Regions from separate parts of the Cytobacillus sp. FSL H8-0458 genome, predicted to be linked through region 1. Evidence: riboswitches for the same ligand, from Rfam matches in the RefSeq annotation. Region 1 holds a riboswitch; each other region holds the start of a gene.
The links. A riboswitch is a leader RNA that binds a small molecule or an ion and turns the genes downstream of it on or off. The one in region 1 is predicted to bind thiamine pyrophosphate.

Region 1 (4,052 bases):
GGGCAGATACAATTATGGATCTGTCTACCGGTAAAAATATTCATACTACACGCGAATGGATTATCAGGAACTCCGCTGTTCCGGTCGGGACTGTTCCCATTTACCAGGCACTTGAAAAGGTGAATGGCATTGCTGAGGACCTCACGTGGGAAATATATAGGGATACCTTAATCGAACAGGCAGAGCAGGGTGTTGATTATTTTACAATCCATGCAGGTGTCCTTTTGCGTTATGTACCGCTTACTGCCAAAAGGCTGACCGGAATTGTGTCGAGGGGCGGATCCATTATGGCCCAATGGTGCCTGCATCATCATAAAGAGAACTTTTTATATACACACTTTGAAGAAATCTGCGAAATCATGAAAGCTTATGATGTGGCCTTTTCCCTGGGGGATGGACTTCGGCCGGGATCGATTGCAGATGCAAATGATGGGGCTCAATTTGCGGAGCTTGAAACACTTGGGGAGCTGACGAAAATTGCTTGGGAACATGATGTACAGGTAATGGTCGAGGGTCCTGGACATGTTCCAATGCATTTAATCAAGGAGAATATGGATAAACAATTGGAAATCTGTAAAGAAGCACCATTCTATACACTCGGACCCCTTACGACTGATATAGCTCCGGGATATGACCATATTACCTCTGCAATCGGGGCTGCCATGATAGGCTGGTATGGGACGGCAATGCTTTGCTATGTTACCCCTAAAGAACATTTGGGTTTGCCAAATAGAGACGATGTGCGCGAGGGTGTCATCACGTATAAAATTGCCGCGCATGCTGCAGATCTGGCAAAGGGACATCCAGGAGCGCAAAAAAGGGATGATGCCCTGTCAAAAGCCCGTTTTGAATTCCGCTGGATAGATCAATTCAATCTCTCATTGGATCCTGAGCGCGCTTTGGAATTCCATGATGAAACACTGCCGGCTGAAGGTGCAAAAACAGCTCATTTTTGTTCCATGTGCGGCCCAAAATTTTGCAGTATGAGAATTTCTCAGGATATCCGGAAATATGCAATAGAGAATAAGTTTGACACGGATGAAGCGATACAGAAAGGCATGGAAGAAAAAGCTGAGGAATTTAAAAAGTCCGGAGGAACCATCTATCAGTAAATGAATAGTAGCTTAATAGCATTTATATCTGCTGGGGGTGCCTGTTTGCAGGCTGAGATTAAGGCAAGAGCTTTAAGACCCTTAGAACCTGATCTGGCTTGAATACCAGCGTAGGGAAGTGGAGGATCGGGCCTGAATTCTGGGCCCCATACCGCCGCTTTCTATTTAGAAGGTGGTTTTTTATTTGCAGAAAATCTAAAAATAGCATGGGAGCAGTCGCGATGAGAAAACAGTTGCATGTTATATCAGATGGAGAGCTTTCTCTAGAGGCTTTTGCTGAAATAGCAGGTGAAGTGGAACCTTTTGCAGACAAGTTCCACTTGAGGGAAAAACATCGAACCTCTAGGGAGCTATATGAAGGAGTTAAGCTGCTTCGTAATGAGGGAATCCCCATTCATAAAATTGTTATTAATGATCGGGTGGATGTTGCCTGGGCGTTTAACGCGGGTGTGCATCTTGCTTTCCACAGTCTGCCGGTTCATATGGTAAAAATGCATTTTCCGGATTTAAAAGTGGGCTGTTCCGTACATTCTCTTGAGGCAGCTGAAAAGGCTGCAAAACAGGGTGCTGATTATATCCTGTTTGGGCACATATTTGAAACCGATTCCAAGAAGGGAGTCCCGCCAAGAGGTACCGGGTCACTGGAGGCTCTTAAAAAGGCAGTAGATATTCCGGTATTGGCGATTGGAGGCATTAAACCAGAGAAAGTCCCTGAGGTTTTGGAGGCAGGAGCAGATGGCATTGCTGTAATGTCAGGGATTTTGCAGGCAAAGGATCCTGTGGAGGCAGCGAAGCTCTTTTCAAAAAAATTAAATGAGGAGGGGAAATAATGAGGAAAATGTTTGACGCTGTGATAGTTGGAGGCGGCATTAACGGAAGCTCCATTGCTTTTCAACTGGCTAAAAGAGGGTATAGAGCAGCTGTTTTGGATAAGGGGAAAATAGCCGGCAAGGCTTCTGGAGCAGCAGCTGGAATTTTAGGAGCCCAAACGGAACTGACAGAAGACGGCCCGCTATTCCAGCTGGCATGCAAAAGCCGCTCCATGTACCGGAGCCTGATTCCTGAACTGGAAGACTTAGCACAAGTGCATATTGGCTATCAAAATAAGGGTGTATATAAAGTGGCGTCTAATAAAGAAGAGGAGCAGGTATTAAAAAGATTGATAGAAAGCCAGCAAAAAGCGGATGAGCAGGCCGAATGGTTTTCGATTGATGACCTGATCAAACGTGAACCGTTCGTATCAAACAAATTGAGGGGTGCCATGTATATACCGAATGACGGACAGGTGCAGGCATATGAATTGTCCCTTGCCTTTGCAAAAGCTTCAATAGCCCTCGGCGCAGAAGTTTATGAGTATACACATGTAACAGATTTTATTTTAAAAGACGAAAAGGTTTATGGGGTCAGAACCAGCCAGGGGGAATTTCTGGCAGATTCAGTTATTGTTGCTTCCGGGGCCTGGAGCAGGGAGATTCTTGAAAGAACGGACCTTGCGCTGCCCATTATTCCGGTTAAAGGCGAGTGCTTCTCGGTCAAGCTTGAAAAACCGCTTGTACAGGGGACGATTTTTTCACATGGATGCTATATCGTTCCAAAGCAATCTGGGAGGCTGGTAGTTGGAGCGACGGTTAAGGTAAATTCATTTGATGAGAAGGTGACCCTTGAGGGAATATCCTCGCTGATGGAAAAGGCGAAAGAACTGGTTCCGGATATAGTTAAGGCTGAATGGGAGCGTGCCTGGACAGGGATTCGACCGCAATCGGCTGATGGACAGCCTTTTTTAGGAGAACATCCTGCTTATAGAGGGCTATATATTGCTGCGGGCCACTTTCGGAATGGGATCCTTCTTGCCCCGGCAACAGGAGAGCTGATGGCAGACATCCTCGAAGGCAAAACGGAGCAGCATAACCCGTTTAAGCTGTCCCGGCTTGAATGTTTAGTCCATTCGTCAAAAGGGGTGTTTTTATGAATGTTGTCATTAATGGTGATGCTATGGTGCTGCCGGAAACAGTTAATTCTGTTTCACTTCTGCTCGAGCACTTTAATTTGGAACAGAAGGTAGTCATTGTCGAACTAAACCAGCATATTTTGGATAAATCCACGCATGCTGAAACCCTACTGACAGATGGGGATCGAATCGAAATAGTACACTTTGTGGGAGGCGGATGATTTGTTGAAAATTGGACCCTATGAATTTAACTCACGGCTGCTGCTAGGAACAGGAAAATATCCAAACTTTGATGTGCAAAGAGAAGCTGTAGAAGCATCGGAAACAGAGGTGCTTACTTTTGCTGTACGCCGTATGAACATTTTTGAAGCGAACCAGCCCAACTTTTTGGAAAAGCTGGATTTAAAGAAATATAAATTACTTCCTAATACGGCAGGGGCGAGTACAGCGGAGGAGGCTGTCCGAATAGCAAGGCTATCCAAAGCTTCCGGGCTCTGCGACATGGTTAAGGTGGAGGTTATTGGATGCAGCAAAACACTTCTTCCTGATCCAATAGAAACGATAAAAGCAGCGGAAATCCTATTAGACGAGGGATTTATTGTTCTGCCCTATACTTCTGATGATGTCGTGCTTGCTCGGAAACTTGAAGAGCTAGGCTGCCATGCGGTTATGCCATGTGCTTCGCCAATTGGTTCAGGACAGGGAATCATTAATCCTATTAATCTTCAATTTATTACAGAGCAGGCTACTGTGCCGATTATTGTGGATGCTGGAATTGGGAGCCCGGCAGATGCGGCATTGGCAATGGAGCTGGGAGCAGATGGAGTGTTATTAAATACGGCTGTCTCCTCTGCTGTTGATCCTGTTAAAATGGCAAAAGCAATGAAACTCGCCATTGAAGCAGGAAGGCTGGGCTATGAAGCAGGCCGGATGCCAAAAAAACGTTATGCATCAGCAAGCAGCCCGGTGGAAGGAATGGTTTTTAGTTGAAT
Region 2 (4,052 bases), 720 kb from region 1:
TCCCCTTTGTAAATACCTGCTTTTTTTCCAGATAGGCCGGCTTTAACCGCGCTTGGCAGCCAGATGCCCTCAAGCAGAAGTTCTTCTGCATATTGATTAAAGCATTCTGCAGTGCTTCCATTAAATAAAATTTCGCCTTCCCTGTTTAAGACCACACAGCGGTCGGTCAAATCAATCCAATCATCCAGCTTGTGCTCAATTATTAGAAGGGAAAATGCCAGGTTCTCTTTAAGCTCTTTGATGATGCGAGTAAGTTCATAGCTTGAAGCCGGGTCCAGATTTGCTGTCGGTTCGTCCAAAATCAGGATATCCGGTTTTAATGATAAAACACATGCCAGTGCAAGCTTTTGCTTTTGGCCCCCGGAAAGGCTGTGGATTGGGGCATGTTTATATGGCAAAAGATGAACAAGCTCCAATGCTTCATCAATCTTACTCTCGATTTCTTCATGCGGCGTTTTCAAATTCTCAAGTCCAAATGCCAGCTCATCCTCGACTGTGGTCATGCAAAATTGGCTTTCAGGGTCCTGAAATACAATCCCAATGTGCTGATTAATTTCACCAGGGCCGAATTCCTCCAGTCTCCTTCCCTTGAATAAAATGCTCCCATCCAATTCGCCATCAACGGCCTCCGGATACAATTTATTTAAGCAGAAAGCTAGTGTGCTTTTTCCCGATCCGCTGGGGCCCAATAGTAGCACTGCTTCCCCTGGATAAAGGCTGAATTGCACATTTTTAAAGATAGGTTTCTCCACATCTTCATATCTGAAGGAAAGCTGTTCAGTTTTTAATATGTGCCGGTTATGCTGTAATGCCATTTTCCGATTTTCCCCTTTTCAGCTCTTTTCCAATAGGAAAGCTGTTTAATGCCCCAGTTTTTGCAAGGCTTTCGCTCAGCCATTTGCCCAGCAATCCAGCTAGTAAAGCACCGCTGATCAGCCTCACAAAAAACATAGCAGTTACATAACCGGGTGAGAGGGCCGCATAGCCGGAAATGAAGTAGCCCCAAATAAAGCTTGTAACAGAAGAGCCCATGCCGGCAGCAATTAACACCCATGTCCGGTAATTATTCCATTTCGCGGCCGCAAAAACAGCTTCCGCTCCAATCCCCTGAATCATGCCAGACAAAATCAGGCGGGGACCGACTGCATTGCCGATCATGACTTCAATCGCTGCAGCGATGGTTTCCGATAAGAAAGCTGCCCCGGGTTTTCTGATTATGTACGCTGCGAGAATTGAAACAATAAACCAAATGCCAAAAATAAGATCATAGCCAATTAAGCCGAACATTGCATATAGCACGTTGCCAAATTGCATGAATACCAGGTATACAACTGCAAACACGACAGCGAGTACAGACAAAACAATGACTTCACGAAGCTTCCACTTTTCAAGCATATTATTCAGTCTCCTTTTTGGATGGACTATTGGCAGACATATTCACCGTCATAACAATATGCGCAGAATTGCTTTTCTTACAGTTTTCAAAAGCATCCTCAAGTGTTTTAAAAACAGAGTGTGCATCCCCATCTAATCTTGAAGCATAATGCACCCCTTTAGTAAAAGTTCCCTGATTCTTTGCAAGCTCGACCTGGTCCATAATGACATTCATGTAATCAGGAATCCCCATCGGATAAAGGGCGAACTGGACCGCGACTTCCTGGCTGATCCCTGCTGCTGATTCTTCATTTGCCCGTTCCTCATTCTCAGCAAGATAAGCATCTCCTGCAGTATCACCGGGACATCCATTTGAAAAAGTGCCGTTAAATACTACATGGTCTCCATGCTTAACTGTTTCAAGATAAATAGCTTTGACCACATCGAAAACATGATTAGATCTGCCTCGCACACAGGTGCTCACATCATCTGTTTCCATCCATACCTTGCTCGTGTCCACTTCTTTTAGAGCTGATAAAATAACATCAGCAAACCTGTCAGTCATGGGGTAAATCGAAAACCTGCACCCTGTAATTTCACTTGTTCCGCATAGAAAATTTTCCTGCATTTTTTCATCCTCCTATTTAAGTTTTAATGAAAGGCTATTTTCGCAAAGTTGTTGCTTTTTGTATCTTATTTACTGAGTTGATTGGAGCGGAAGGTGCGAGATTCTCAAAAATGCATTCGCATTTTCTTCGTGCGGTGTTTTCCGAGGAAGCTTATTCAACCTCCTGCGGGAGTTGCGGGACAGGTGAGACCCCGCAGACGCGAAGCGTCGAGGAGGCTCACCGCCCGCCCCGCGGAAAGCGAGCAGCCTGGAGCGGAAATCAACGGACAACATTAATATGCCAAAAACAACAATTTATACGAAAAGAGCCTAATGAAAATAAAAAACTGCATTCCCATAAGGAAATGCAGTTGAATGTTATCAATACACTATAAATGATAGCCGTTCACCTGCACTTCCCCACGCTGGTATTATCCAGATCGGGTGATAAGAGTCAGAACGGATTGTTCTTCTCAGCCAAAAAGCTCCCCTAGTGCAAAACTTTGATATGCAGTTTTAATGACTCCATCTTAATACGGAGCAAACAAAATGTAAATGAATAATTTATCATTTTTTATATCAAATGATCGGAAAATCAGACAATAGCCGTCATTAAGCAGTAAGCTATGAAAATATTTCCGCATTGTCCATGTTATGTTCTAATCAAGTCCTTTCCTTCATAAAAGTGTAATAGGACAATTTTACACCGAGAATAGGGGGCAAATTGGATGATATACAGAATGCTTGCTTTAAACATAGACGGAACACTACTCCAATCAAATGGAAGACTTCATAAATCAACAAAAGAAGCGATAGAATATGTTCAGCAAAAGGGAATTTATGTAACACTTGTCACTTCCAGAAGCTTTCCATCCGCGAAAAAAGTGGCTAAAGCATTGAAAATCAATTCTTTGCTGGTCACACACAGGGGGGCATATATTGCAGCCTCCCAGGAAAAACCGATATTTGTAAAAAGGATTCAGGAAGATGAAACGTTTGAAATCGTGCGCCTGCTTGAAGGCTTTACCTGTCAAATCAGGCTGGTGCACGAAAAATATTCCCTTGCCAACAAAACGAAGCTCAATACCAATATGCTTGCTAAAACTGTTTTTACAACCGGCGATCCCATTTTTTTTTCCCAGCAATTTGTGGATTCATTAAGTGACACCATATTAGATGAGCCGGTCACACCGCCGAAAATTGAAGTGTACTTTGAAGATAAAGAAGACCTTGAGGATGCTAAGACAGCCATTTGGGGCATGTTTGAAAATGTAGAAGTCATTAAACTGAATGATCTGAGGATGGACATTGTTCCTTCAGGAGTTTCAAAGCTGAATGGTTTGCTTTATTTATGTGAACATCTTGGAATTTCCAGAAACCAAATGGTCGTCATAGGAGATTCTGAAGATGATCTGGAAATGATTGAAGCCGCCGGTCTGGGTGTGGCAATGGGCAATGCCCCGGCAGATGTAAAAAAGGCAGCAGACTGGCTGACACGATCTAATGACCAGAGCGGTGTAAGCTACATGGTTAAAGAACATTTCCGCAAACAGCATCCAATTGACTTCCTGAAGAAAATGAATCTGTTAAAATAAAATTGAATGAAAGAGAGTCGGTCAGGCAGATCGGCTCTCTTTTTTGATTTAGGGCAATGGATAAAGAGAAAGATAGAAAAAGAGTGAATTAAATAAAGCGATCCAAAGTATTCACTTCCCTGATATTGACCTTGTTTCCCCATTTCTGTACACTAAAAGGAGTTTGTCAACATCAATTATAAAGACTCTGCAGCTGCCATCAGTGAGATGAAACACCGGCAGATTATTATATTTTCTAAAAAAAGGTGATAGATTTGAACATTTCAATTTTAGGCATACAGGATGAACGATTCCATCGGCCGCTTCGGCTGATTGGGAACCTCTTTTTTGAAGAATGTGAAGTGGTGCTGGGTGAGAATTCTGCAGCAGATCTGACAATTTCTTTTCAGATTGAGCGAGGACAACACATTAAAGCTGCTGCAGAGCTTACTGATAAAGACAGCAGACATCTTACAGCCAATTTTGAAAAAAATTTC
Region 3 (4,052 bases), 1.9 Mb from region 1:
TAGGCCCAATGATTGGTTGGTCCATGACCACTGCCAATTCTTAAGTCATGTTCAATTGCTGCCTGGATAAATTGCTTTGCCCGATCAACAGCATGTGGCACAGAAAAGCCGTCAGCGAGTCCGGCGGTAATGGCGGCCGAAAAGGTGCAGCCAGTACCGTGCGTGTTCACTGTTTCTATTTTTTTACTCTTGAATTCGGTAAAACTTTCACCGTCAAATAATAGATCGGCAGCCATTTTTCCCTCCTCATGGCCGCCCTTAATGATGACATTTCTCGCTCCAAGCCTATGCAGTTCTTTTGCTGCTTTCCGTTTATCATCTATTGAACGAATCGTTGTATCCGTTAAAATCTCAGCCTCGGGAATATTTGGTGTAATGACCATTGACAGCGGAATCAGATGCTTTTTCATCGCTAAAATGGCTTCAGTCTGAAGAAGACTCGCTCCTCCTTTAGCTATCATCACCGGATCAATGACAATATTTTTCCAGCCGTATTTCGTAATCTCCTTTGAAACAGTTTCGATAATCTCTGCACTAAAGAGCATTCCAGTCTTGACTGCATCTGGCCTCAAGTCTTCTCCAATGGATTGGATTTGCGCTGTAACAGCATCGGCGGTCATGGGATAAACTCCCTGCACTCCCCTGGTGTTTTGGGCCGTTACGGCAGTTAACGCTGACATGCCGAATACACCAAGTTCCTGAAAGGTTTTTAAATCTGCCTGAATACCCGCACCGCCGCCGCTGTCTGATCCTGCTATGGTTAATGCTTTGTTCACCTTCATATTTATTCCCCTCCTATCTGACTAAAAGAGCCGCGCAATTCAACATCTGCACCTGAAATAGTATATAAGCTATTTAAGAACTCAATTTGGAAAGTGCCCGGACCTCTGCCATCCGTTTTTTCTGCAGCCATTTCGGCTGCAGAGCCATACACGATCAAGGAAGCAGCTGCCGCTTTTACTGGATCCTTTTCAACAGCTGCGAAAGCTCCAATGACAGAAGTCAAAAGACATCCGGCACCTGTTACTTTCGTTAACAGTGGATGGCCATTGTTGATCATAAGAGTTGAATGTCCATCTGAAACGATGTCTTGTTTCCCTGTAATGACGGTGACTGCACCAAGTTTATTTGCTGCCGACTTTGCGAGCTCAGAAGTGTTTCCCTCTGCTTCTCCGGCATCAACGCCCTTAATATTCCACTGCTGTCCTGCTGCATTGGCAATTTCTGCAGCATTGCCTCTTATGATGTTAATATCTAATTCTTTCATTATTCTATTGGCTGTTTCTGTGCGATAAGCTGTCGCGCCGGCACCAACCGGGTCAAAAACTACCGGCACCCCATGCTGATTGGCTGATTTTCCTGCGATAAGCATGCTTTTCACTTCTTTTTCAGTCAGTGTTCCCATATTGAGAACCAGCGCCCCGGCGATTTTAGCCATATCAGCCGCCTCTTCATGCGCGTATGCCATTACAGGTGATGCCCCAATTGCCAGCAGGCCATTGGCAGTAAAATTGGTTACCACCACATTTGTAATATTATGTACAAGAGGGTTTGACTCTCTTACTTTATCTAATAGACTGCTAATCTCCTGAATGTTCATCTAAAATCCTCCTTTAATTCATCACTAGTCCGCCATCCACAACCAAATTCTGTCCTGTAACTGCCCTTGCCCAGGGAGAAGCGAAGAAGACTATCGCATCTGCCACTTCTGCAGGTTCTGTGACTTTTCTTAATGGAGTCGAGTTTTCGATAATTTCAAAGACTTCCTTAGAGGTCGAAGCACTGGCGTCTGTCGTTTTTAACAAACCGCCCGATACCATATTTGCAGTAATTCCATATTGGCCCAGCTCATTCGCCATATTTCTGGTGAAGCCTAATAAAGCAGCTTTGCTGGTCGTATAGTCATGATAGGGTACAACTGGATGCTGGAATAGGTTGGTGCCGACCGAGATTATCCTGCCAAACTCCTGTTTTTTCATATCTTCAATACCTGCCTGAACTGTGTTCAATGCTCCCAGAATTGCACCTTCCAGCTGATTTTTGTAATCATCCCATTTAATTGTTTCTGCATCTTTTTTTGAAACAGGGTCAAATTGAAAATTCACCAGTGCATTATTGACTATGGTTGTAATGGGTGCTCCAAAGTGTTCCTTCGTCTTTTTAAACATGGATTTCACTTGAACTCTGTCCCGAACATCAGCACGAATGGCAATGGCTGTTTCGCCAATTTCCTTCTGCAAAGCATGGGCTTTTTCCTCGCTATGGAAATAGTTAATGACAATTCTCGCCCCTTCTCTCGAGAATGCTTTTGCTGTTTCTTTGCCCAACCCTCTGCTGCTGCCTGTAATAATGACAATCTGATCGTTAAGATTCATAGAAAATCCTCCTTATTGATAGCCAATTCATTTGTTTTGAGAACAAAATAAAAACCAGATCCGAAATTGGACCTGGCTGAATAATCTATAGAGAATCATGCTTGTTCTCCGAAATTACTACTTTCCTACGCTGGTATGATCCAGATCAGGTCCCAAGGGTAAAAAACAGTCCGGTTTCTTTCTCAGCCCGCGAGCATCGGGCACCCCTAGCAGTAAAACTATTAAGTTGACTATTTTCATCTTAGCCTGAAACGTGAAATCTGTAAAGTCTTGCAATTCTGCCTGTTCCTCTTTAATGTGTAAGGAGAAATACATAACTTGGAGGGTTTAAATATGGCTGAACACCATTTTCATTTAAAAGCTCACTGGCCTGGCCTTCGCAATGATGTGGGAGAAATTGAAACAGGTGGGCTGAAAACAAAGGTATCAATACCGCCCGAAATGGATGGTCCTGGAATTGGAACCAATCCGGATGAAATGCTGCTGGGGGCGGCGGCCACTTGTTATATTATTACCCTGGCAGCCATGATGGAACGCAGCCGGCTTGAGAAAGATGACCTAACGATGGAATCAGTCGGTGTTGTGGATGTGACCAAAGGTGTGATTACCTACAGGAAAATCATTCATCGCCCGGTTATCGTGCTGAAGGCAGATGCCGATGAAAAGGACCATGCACTTGCGCGAAAGCTGGCCCAAAAAGCAGAAGCATCCTGCATGATCTCAAGGGCAATTAAAGGGAATGTGAAAGTCGAGTTGCAGGAAACCGTACTTAGATCAAAGTAGTGAATCAAAAAACCGGCTTAATAGCCGGTTTTTGTTCACTAAAATGCCCATTTTCTGATTGCCTGTGCAACACCGGCTTCATTATTGGTTCCCGTCACTGCATCGGCTGTTTCTTTCACGATTTCCTGGGCATTTCCCATCGCTACTCCCCAGCCTGATTCCTCAATCATGGCAATATCGTTCAAGCTGTCACCCATGGCCATTACATTTTCCATGGAAATGCCCAGAAGCTCTGTTACCTTCTGGATCCCTTTGGCTTTGTTGATGCCCAGAGCATTGACTTCAATATTGGTTAAGCTTGAGTTAGTAATTTCCAGATCGCCTTTTGTCTGCAGTTCCTTATGAATCAGTTCCCTGATGTTATCATCTGAAATATCAAATCCAAATTTGAGCCATTCATGTTCATGGATATTTTCCGGCATTTCGTTGTTCCAGACCTGTTCGCAGCTGGTGGCCCAGAAATTGGTCTTATGTGACTGTGATAAGTTCCACATCCATTCCATAACTTTGGAATCAACGGGAGCTCTTGAGATTGATTCTCCGTCCGGTCCAAATATTTCACTGCCATTAACCGTGATTAAGTAGGAGTTTAATTCCAGGGAATCGGCATGATCGCCTGCTGTAAGCCTTGATCTTCCGGTGCTCAAGATGACTTCAATTCCTTTCTCCTTTGCCTCTTTTATGGCTGCACGGTTCTCTTCAGGAATTTCCCCTTTGGAATTTAATAAAGTTCCATCCATATCGAGAGCAATTAACTTGATCTGCGGTGGAATTTTTGATTCTGTCATGATCCTCTCCCTTTCTTCTATTAACACAATAAAGCCATTATATAGGTAACCCGGCTATCCTTCAAAGACGGTGCTTTTCAGGTGAATATTTTTTTAAAAAATGGCA
Region 4 (4,052 bases), 1.8 Mb from region 1:
TGCCGCTTGAATATCAAACTGAGCAGGACCGCATGAATATTCTCGGCTTCTGGGTTTTCCTTGGCGCTGAAATTGTCCTGTTTGCCACTCTGTTCGGAGTATATGGAGTTTTATATGAACGCTTTGCAGGAGGACCAACACATAAAGATATCTTTGTCATCAAGGATGTCATGATTCAGACAGTCCTCCTTCTGACAAGCAGCTTTACAATGGGCATTGCCATTTTTGAAATGCGCCGGCATAACCTTAAAGGGCTAATCACCTGGCTGGTGATTACCCTTGCTCTAGGCGCAGGCTTCCTCTTCATGGAGATTAATGAATTCATCCATTATGCCCATGAAGGTGCAACGATGCAGACAAGTGCATTCCTTTCCAGCTTATTTGTTTTACTGGGGACACACGGAGCTCACGTAACTTTGGGAATCGGCTGGGCAACTATGGTCATCATTCAGCTTCTAAAAAGAGGCCTTACCCCTACTACAGCAAGAAAGACGTTTATTATCGGCCTTTACTGGCACTTCCTTGATGTAGTCTGGATCTTTATCTTCACATTTGTGTATTTGAAAGGACTGGTGGCTTAAATGGAACATCATCAATCAAAAAGCTTCCCGATAAGCCATGTCATTGGATTTGTTGTTTCCCTTGTGCTGACTTTTGCAGCAGCAGGAATTGCTTTAAAAACGAACCTTTCTTTTAAAGTGATCATGTGGATCATCGGCTCACTGGCTGTCGTTCAGGCAGGCATGCAGCTGTTCATGTTCATGCACTTAAGAGAAGGTGAAGACGGCAAGACGAACTTAGTGAATATGATTTATGCCGTATTTATGGTAATTGTTATTGTAGTGGGGTCCATTTGGGTATTAACCTCTGGTCACGCTGCTCATTAAGTACAAAAAAACCGGTCCCCCTCTGGAGGCCGGTTTTATTTGTATTGTCTTATACCCTTGCTTCCCTTTGTCATTTCTTCCATTACATTGATAAAAAATCCGAATCCGAAAAGCAGCATGGAAGAAACCATAATGCTTAAGCCGATGGATAACACATACTCTCCTGTGATACCGCTTACAAAAAAGCTTGAAATAAAAACAATAAAACCTAATATAATGCCTGCAGCTGTAATATTCCTAAAAAAATGCAAGACGCGCTGCTGTTGAAGTGTCATTCTCCCATCTCCTTATACTTAATATTCTAACTATGTTCACAAATTTGTCAAACTTTTTGTCACAAGTTTGTCAAAATTATTTTCGTCAAAAAAAAGCTCTGCAAGCTGCAAAGCGTTTTTCTACTGATATAGCTTTTTAATGTACTCCAAATCTTTCTTCAGACTGCATATTTCCTGCCGGGTCAGCATGAGCGGCATTTGATCGTACAGTGTAATGATTTGTCCTCCCTCATCCTCTTCATGAAGTGATAGATAGTTATACAGAGTTTCACACTGATTTTTGCTGAGGACTGACTGGGTACTGAAACTTTTTACTTTCTGGATTTCAAAGGCACTGGTTTCAGCATCAAATACACCTGTGATAATGTTTCCCTGCAATGTATTGGTCAAAGTCTTCACTCCCCTTTTTGAGTAATATACCCATTTTTCAGGAGCAATTTCCTAAAATATAAAAAAACCTCTTTGAAATATCAAAGAGGCAGCTCTATCAGGAAGCATTCTTGTGAGTTTGAAGACCTTGATCCGATTTTTGAATGATTATTCTAGGTGCCGATGAAATAATTAACACGGCCAGGATCGAGCAGAGAATTGCCCCTCCAAGCATGGTTGCCCCGTTTGCCAGGAAGGAAAAAAGGACCGGTGACATCCCTTTTGGCGCATAGCTTCCGAAGAACAGTACACCTGCTATGAAATGCCAGAAATACCGGGCAAGGCTTCCGGCAAATACGGCTAAGACAACCCATGCCAATGCCTTCTTCTTGTTGCCTGCCCGCAGCTGATTTTGGATGACGCGGTAAAACAAACCGGCAAAACCGATACAGGCAAATGCCACAAAATACTCAATAAATGCCTGAAGCGGAGTAGCAATCCAGGCATCCCCCATGGCAATCTGCAAAATCCCCCATAAGAGGCCAGCAATGAAGCTGACCTTAAAGCCCCGCCTGAAAGCCAGTATGAAAATCGGAATCATCGCGGCAGATATGGAGATGGATGGCGACAGCTTGATGGATGGCAGAAAATCAAGAATGATAGCAAAGGCTGCAAAAAATGAAGCCTCTATCATCGCGGTTAAGCTTAATTTTTTCATAAAAAAATCCCCCTTTAATCGTATGACGATACCCCAAGGGAGAACAAGCAGGCAGAAAAGTACATCTGCCTTTTATTATTCCACATTCCTGCGCTAGCATTAACTAACAGGTTCAAAGGGTCAGAACAGCGGACTGTTCACTCTCAGCGATATGCTCCCCTTGTGGCACGTTATTAAATTATCCGCTTTTAGTATATATGAAATAGGTAAAAGTGAAAAGGGTTCCTGGTGAAAAGTTTTTAAATGTATCTAACGGGTATCCTCCGTGCCTGTCACAATTTTTTCACAAATTAATAGCATCTGAACGCTGTTGTAGCACACATTCTAGTAAAAAAAATTATTTTTCCATAATTTACAACGTTTAAAAAGAGTTAAACCCTTTTATTAACAATTTTAATTCCTTATAATGTAGGTATGTTCAATGAGGAGGGAATTAGTTGAAATCACGTCTCAAGAAGCCTTCGACGATAATTTCTATTGCATTGGTAGTCACGGTGATTTTGGCGGCGGTTATTTGGACCGTACAAGCAGGAAAAAAGGATGTGACAGTCCCGTTTTCTTCTGTGGAAAAAATTATAGCCTCCCAGGATGGAAAGACTGTTGCAGTACAGGAATATAAAAATGGGAAACTTCTAATCACAGCTCCTGATGGCGAGTACATCTCCCATGTGCCTCCCAACAGCGATATGGTTGATAAATTAGTAGAAACCTATAATATACAATATACGTTCGCAGCCACAGGACCTTATACCCCCTGGATTCTCGGCGGTATACTCCTTCTGTTCATAGCCATTGGAATTTACCTGTTTAAGTCAGGAAAAGGCGGAATGGGTGCAACAAATACAATGAAGCAAAGTGTCTCGAAGCCTAAAGCCCTTCCTTCCATTTCACTTGAAGATGTTGGCGGGATTCAGGAGGAAATGAAAGAGGAAATCATGCAGACTCTTTCCATTTTAAAGGAACCTGAGCGCTCCTTAAAAATGGGGATCAAGCCGCCGAAGGGTATTCTTTTATACGGACCTCCCGGAACGGGAAAAACATTGCTGGCTCAGGCAATCGCCAAGGAACTGGGAGCAACTTTCTTTTCTACTAGCGGTTCCGGGTTTAATGAATTATTCGTTGGCGTTGGTGCATCCCGTGTCAGAAACCTTTTCCAGAATGCCAGAAAGCATGCTCCTGCTGTCGTCTTTATTGACGAAGTGGATGCACTTGCAGGACGAAGAAAGCAGCATGGCGGAGAAGAAAGCGAAAAAACGTTAACTGAACTTCTGGTCCAGCTGGACGGCGGACATTCCAATGATGGAATATTATTTATTGCCGCCACCAACCGGAAGGATATGCTCGACGAAGCATTCCTGCGTCCTGGACGGATTGACTTCTCCTTCAACGTCCCTCTTCCAGATACAAGGGGCCGAAGAGAGATAATAAATATTCATACACGAAATAAGTTACTGGCTGAAGATGTTATGACAACTCTTGGCGATCTGGCAGAAAGCACTTCCGGTTTTTCAGGAGCAGACCTCCATTCCCTTTTCGAAACGGCAAGCCGCAGAGCTGTCCGCAACGGCCAGGAAATTATCTCAAAAGAAGATTTGGATTATGCGCTGGACCGCACTATTTTGGGAACCACCACCCGTGCTTTACAGGATGCCGGGACGAAGCAGCGGGTTGCCATTCATGAAGCTGGCCATGCATTAGTGGCTGCCTTAACAAAACCGGGTTCTGTCCGGAAAGCAACCATCATTCCGCGTGGCGAAGCACTTGGATATGTAGCTCCTATTCAAAAAGAACTTCACTTATCGA

Region 2: it holds a riboswitch for thiamine pyrophosphate, as region 1 does, so the genes downstream of both, NYE23_RS14470 (YkoF family thiamine/hydroxymethylpyrimidine-binding protein) here and tenI (thiazole tautomerase TenI) in region 1, are expected to answer to the same signal.
Region 3: it holds a riboswitch for thiamine pyrophosphate, as region 1 does, so the genes downstream of both, NYE23_RS08805 (3-oxoacyl-ACP reductase) here and tenI (thiazole tautomerase TenI) in region 1, are expected to answer to the same signal.
Region 4: it holds a riboswitch for thiamine pyrophosphate, as region 1 does, so the genes downstream of both, thiT (energy-coupled thiamine transporter ThiT) here and tenI (thiazole tautomerase TenI) in region 1, are expected to answer to the same signal.

What each region holds. Positions count from the first base shown of each region.
Region 1 covers NZ_JBBOBR010000001.1:3,689,352-3,693,403, reverse strand. Annotated here, with positions in the region: gene thiC (phosphomethylpyrimidine synthase ThiC) at 1-1,112, shown strand, start outside; TPP riboswitch at 1,136-1,246, shown strand; gene tenI (thiazole tautomerase TenI) at 1,334-1,942, shown strand; gene thiO (glycine oxidase ThiO) at 1,942-3,081, shown strand; gene thiS (sulfur carrier protein ThiS) at 3,078-3,281, shown strand; gene NYE23_RS18405 (thiazole synthase) at 3,283-4,050, shown strand; gene NYE23_RS18400 (MoeB/ThiF family adenylyltransferase) at 4,047-4,052, shown strand, end outside.
Region 2 covers NZ_JBBOBR010000001.1:2,966,906-2,970,957, reverse strand. Annotated here, with positions in the region: gene NYE23_RS14480 (ABC transporter ATP-binding protein) at 1-815, opposite strand, end outside; gene NYE23_RS14475 (ECF transporter S component) at 799-1,395, opposite strand; gene NYE23_RS14470 (YkoF family thiamine/hydroxymethylpyrimidine-binding protein) at 1,397-2,002, opposite strand; TPP riboswitch at 2,382-2,483, opposite strand; gene NYE23_RS14465 (Cof-type HAD-IIB family hydrolase) at 2,710-3,576, shown strand; gene NYE23_RS14460 (coproporphyrinogen III oxidase) at 3,831-4,052, shown strand, end outside.
Region 3 covers NZ_JBBOBR010000001.1:1,818,451-1,822,502, reverse strand. Annotated here, with positions in the region: gene thiD (bifunctional hydroxymethylpyrimidine kinase/phosphomethylpyrimidine kinase) at 1-782, opposite strand, end outside; gene thiM (hydroxyethylthiazole kinase) at 785-1,600, opposite strand; gene NYE23_RS08805 (3-oxoacyl-ACP reductase) at 1,614-2,375, opposite strand; TPP riboswitch at 2,481-2,593, opposite strand; gene NYE23_RS08800 (OsmC family protein) at 2,709-3,158, shown strand; gene NYE23_RS08795 (Cof-type HAD-IIB family hydrolase) at 3,197-3,946, opposite strand.
Region 4 covers NZ_JBBOBR010000001.1:1,844,675-1,848,726, reverse strand. Annotated here, with positions in the region: gene qoxC (cytochrome aa3 quinol oxidase subunit III) at 1-581, shown strand, start outside; gene qoxD (cytochrome aa3 quinol oxidase subunit IV) at 582-887, shown strand; gene NYE23_RS08970 (hypothetical protein) at 923-1,162, opposite strand; gene NYE23_RS08965 (hypothetical protein) at 1,283-1,561, opposite strand; gene thiT (energy-coupled thiamine transporter ThiT) at 1,650-2,249, opposite strand; TPP riboswitch at 2,318-2,420, opposite strand; gene NYE23_RS08955 (AAA family ATPase) at 2,687-4,052, shown strand, end outside.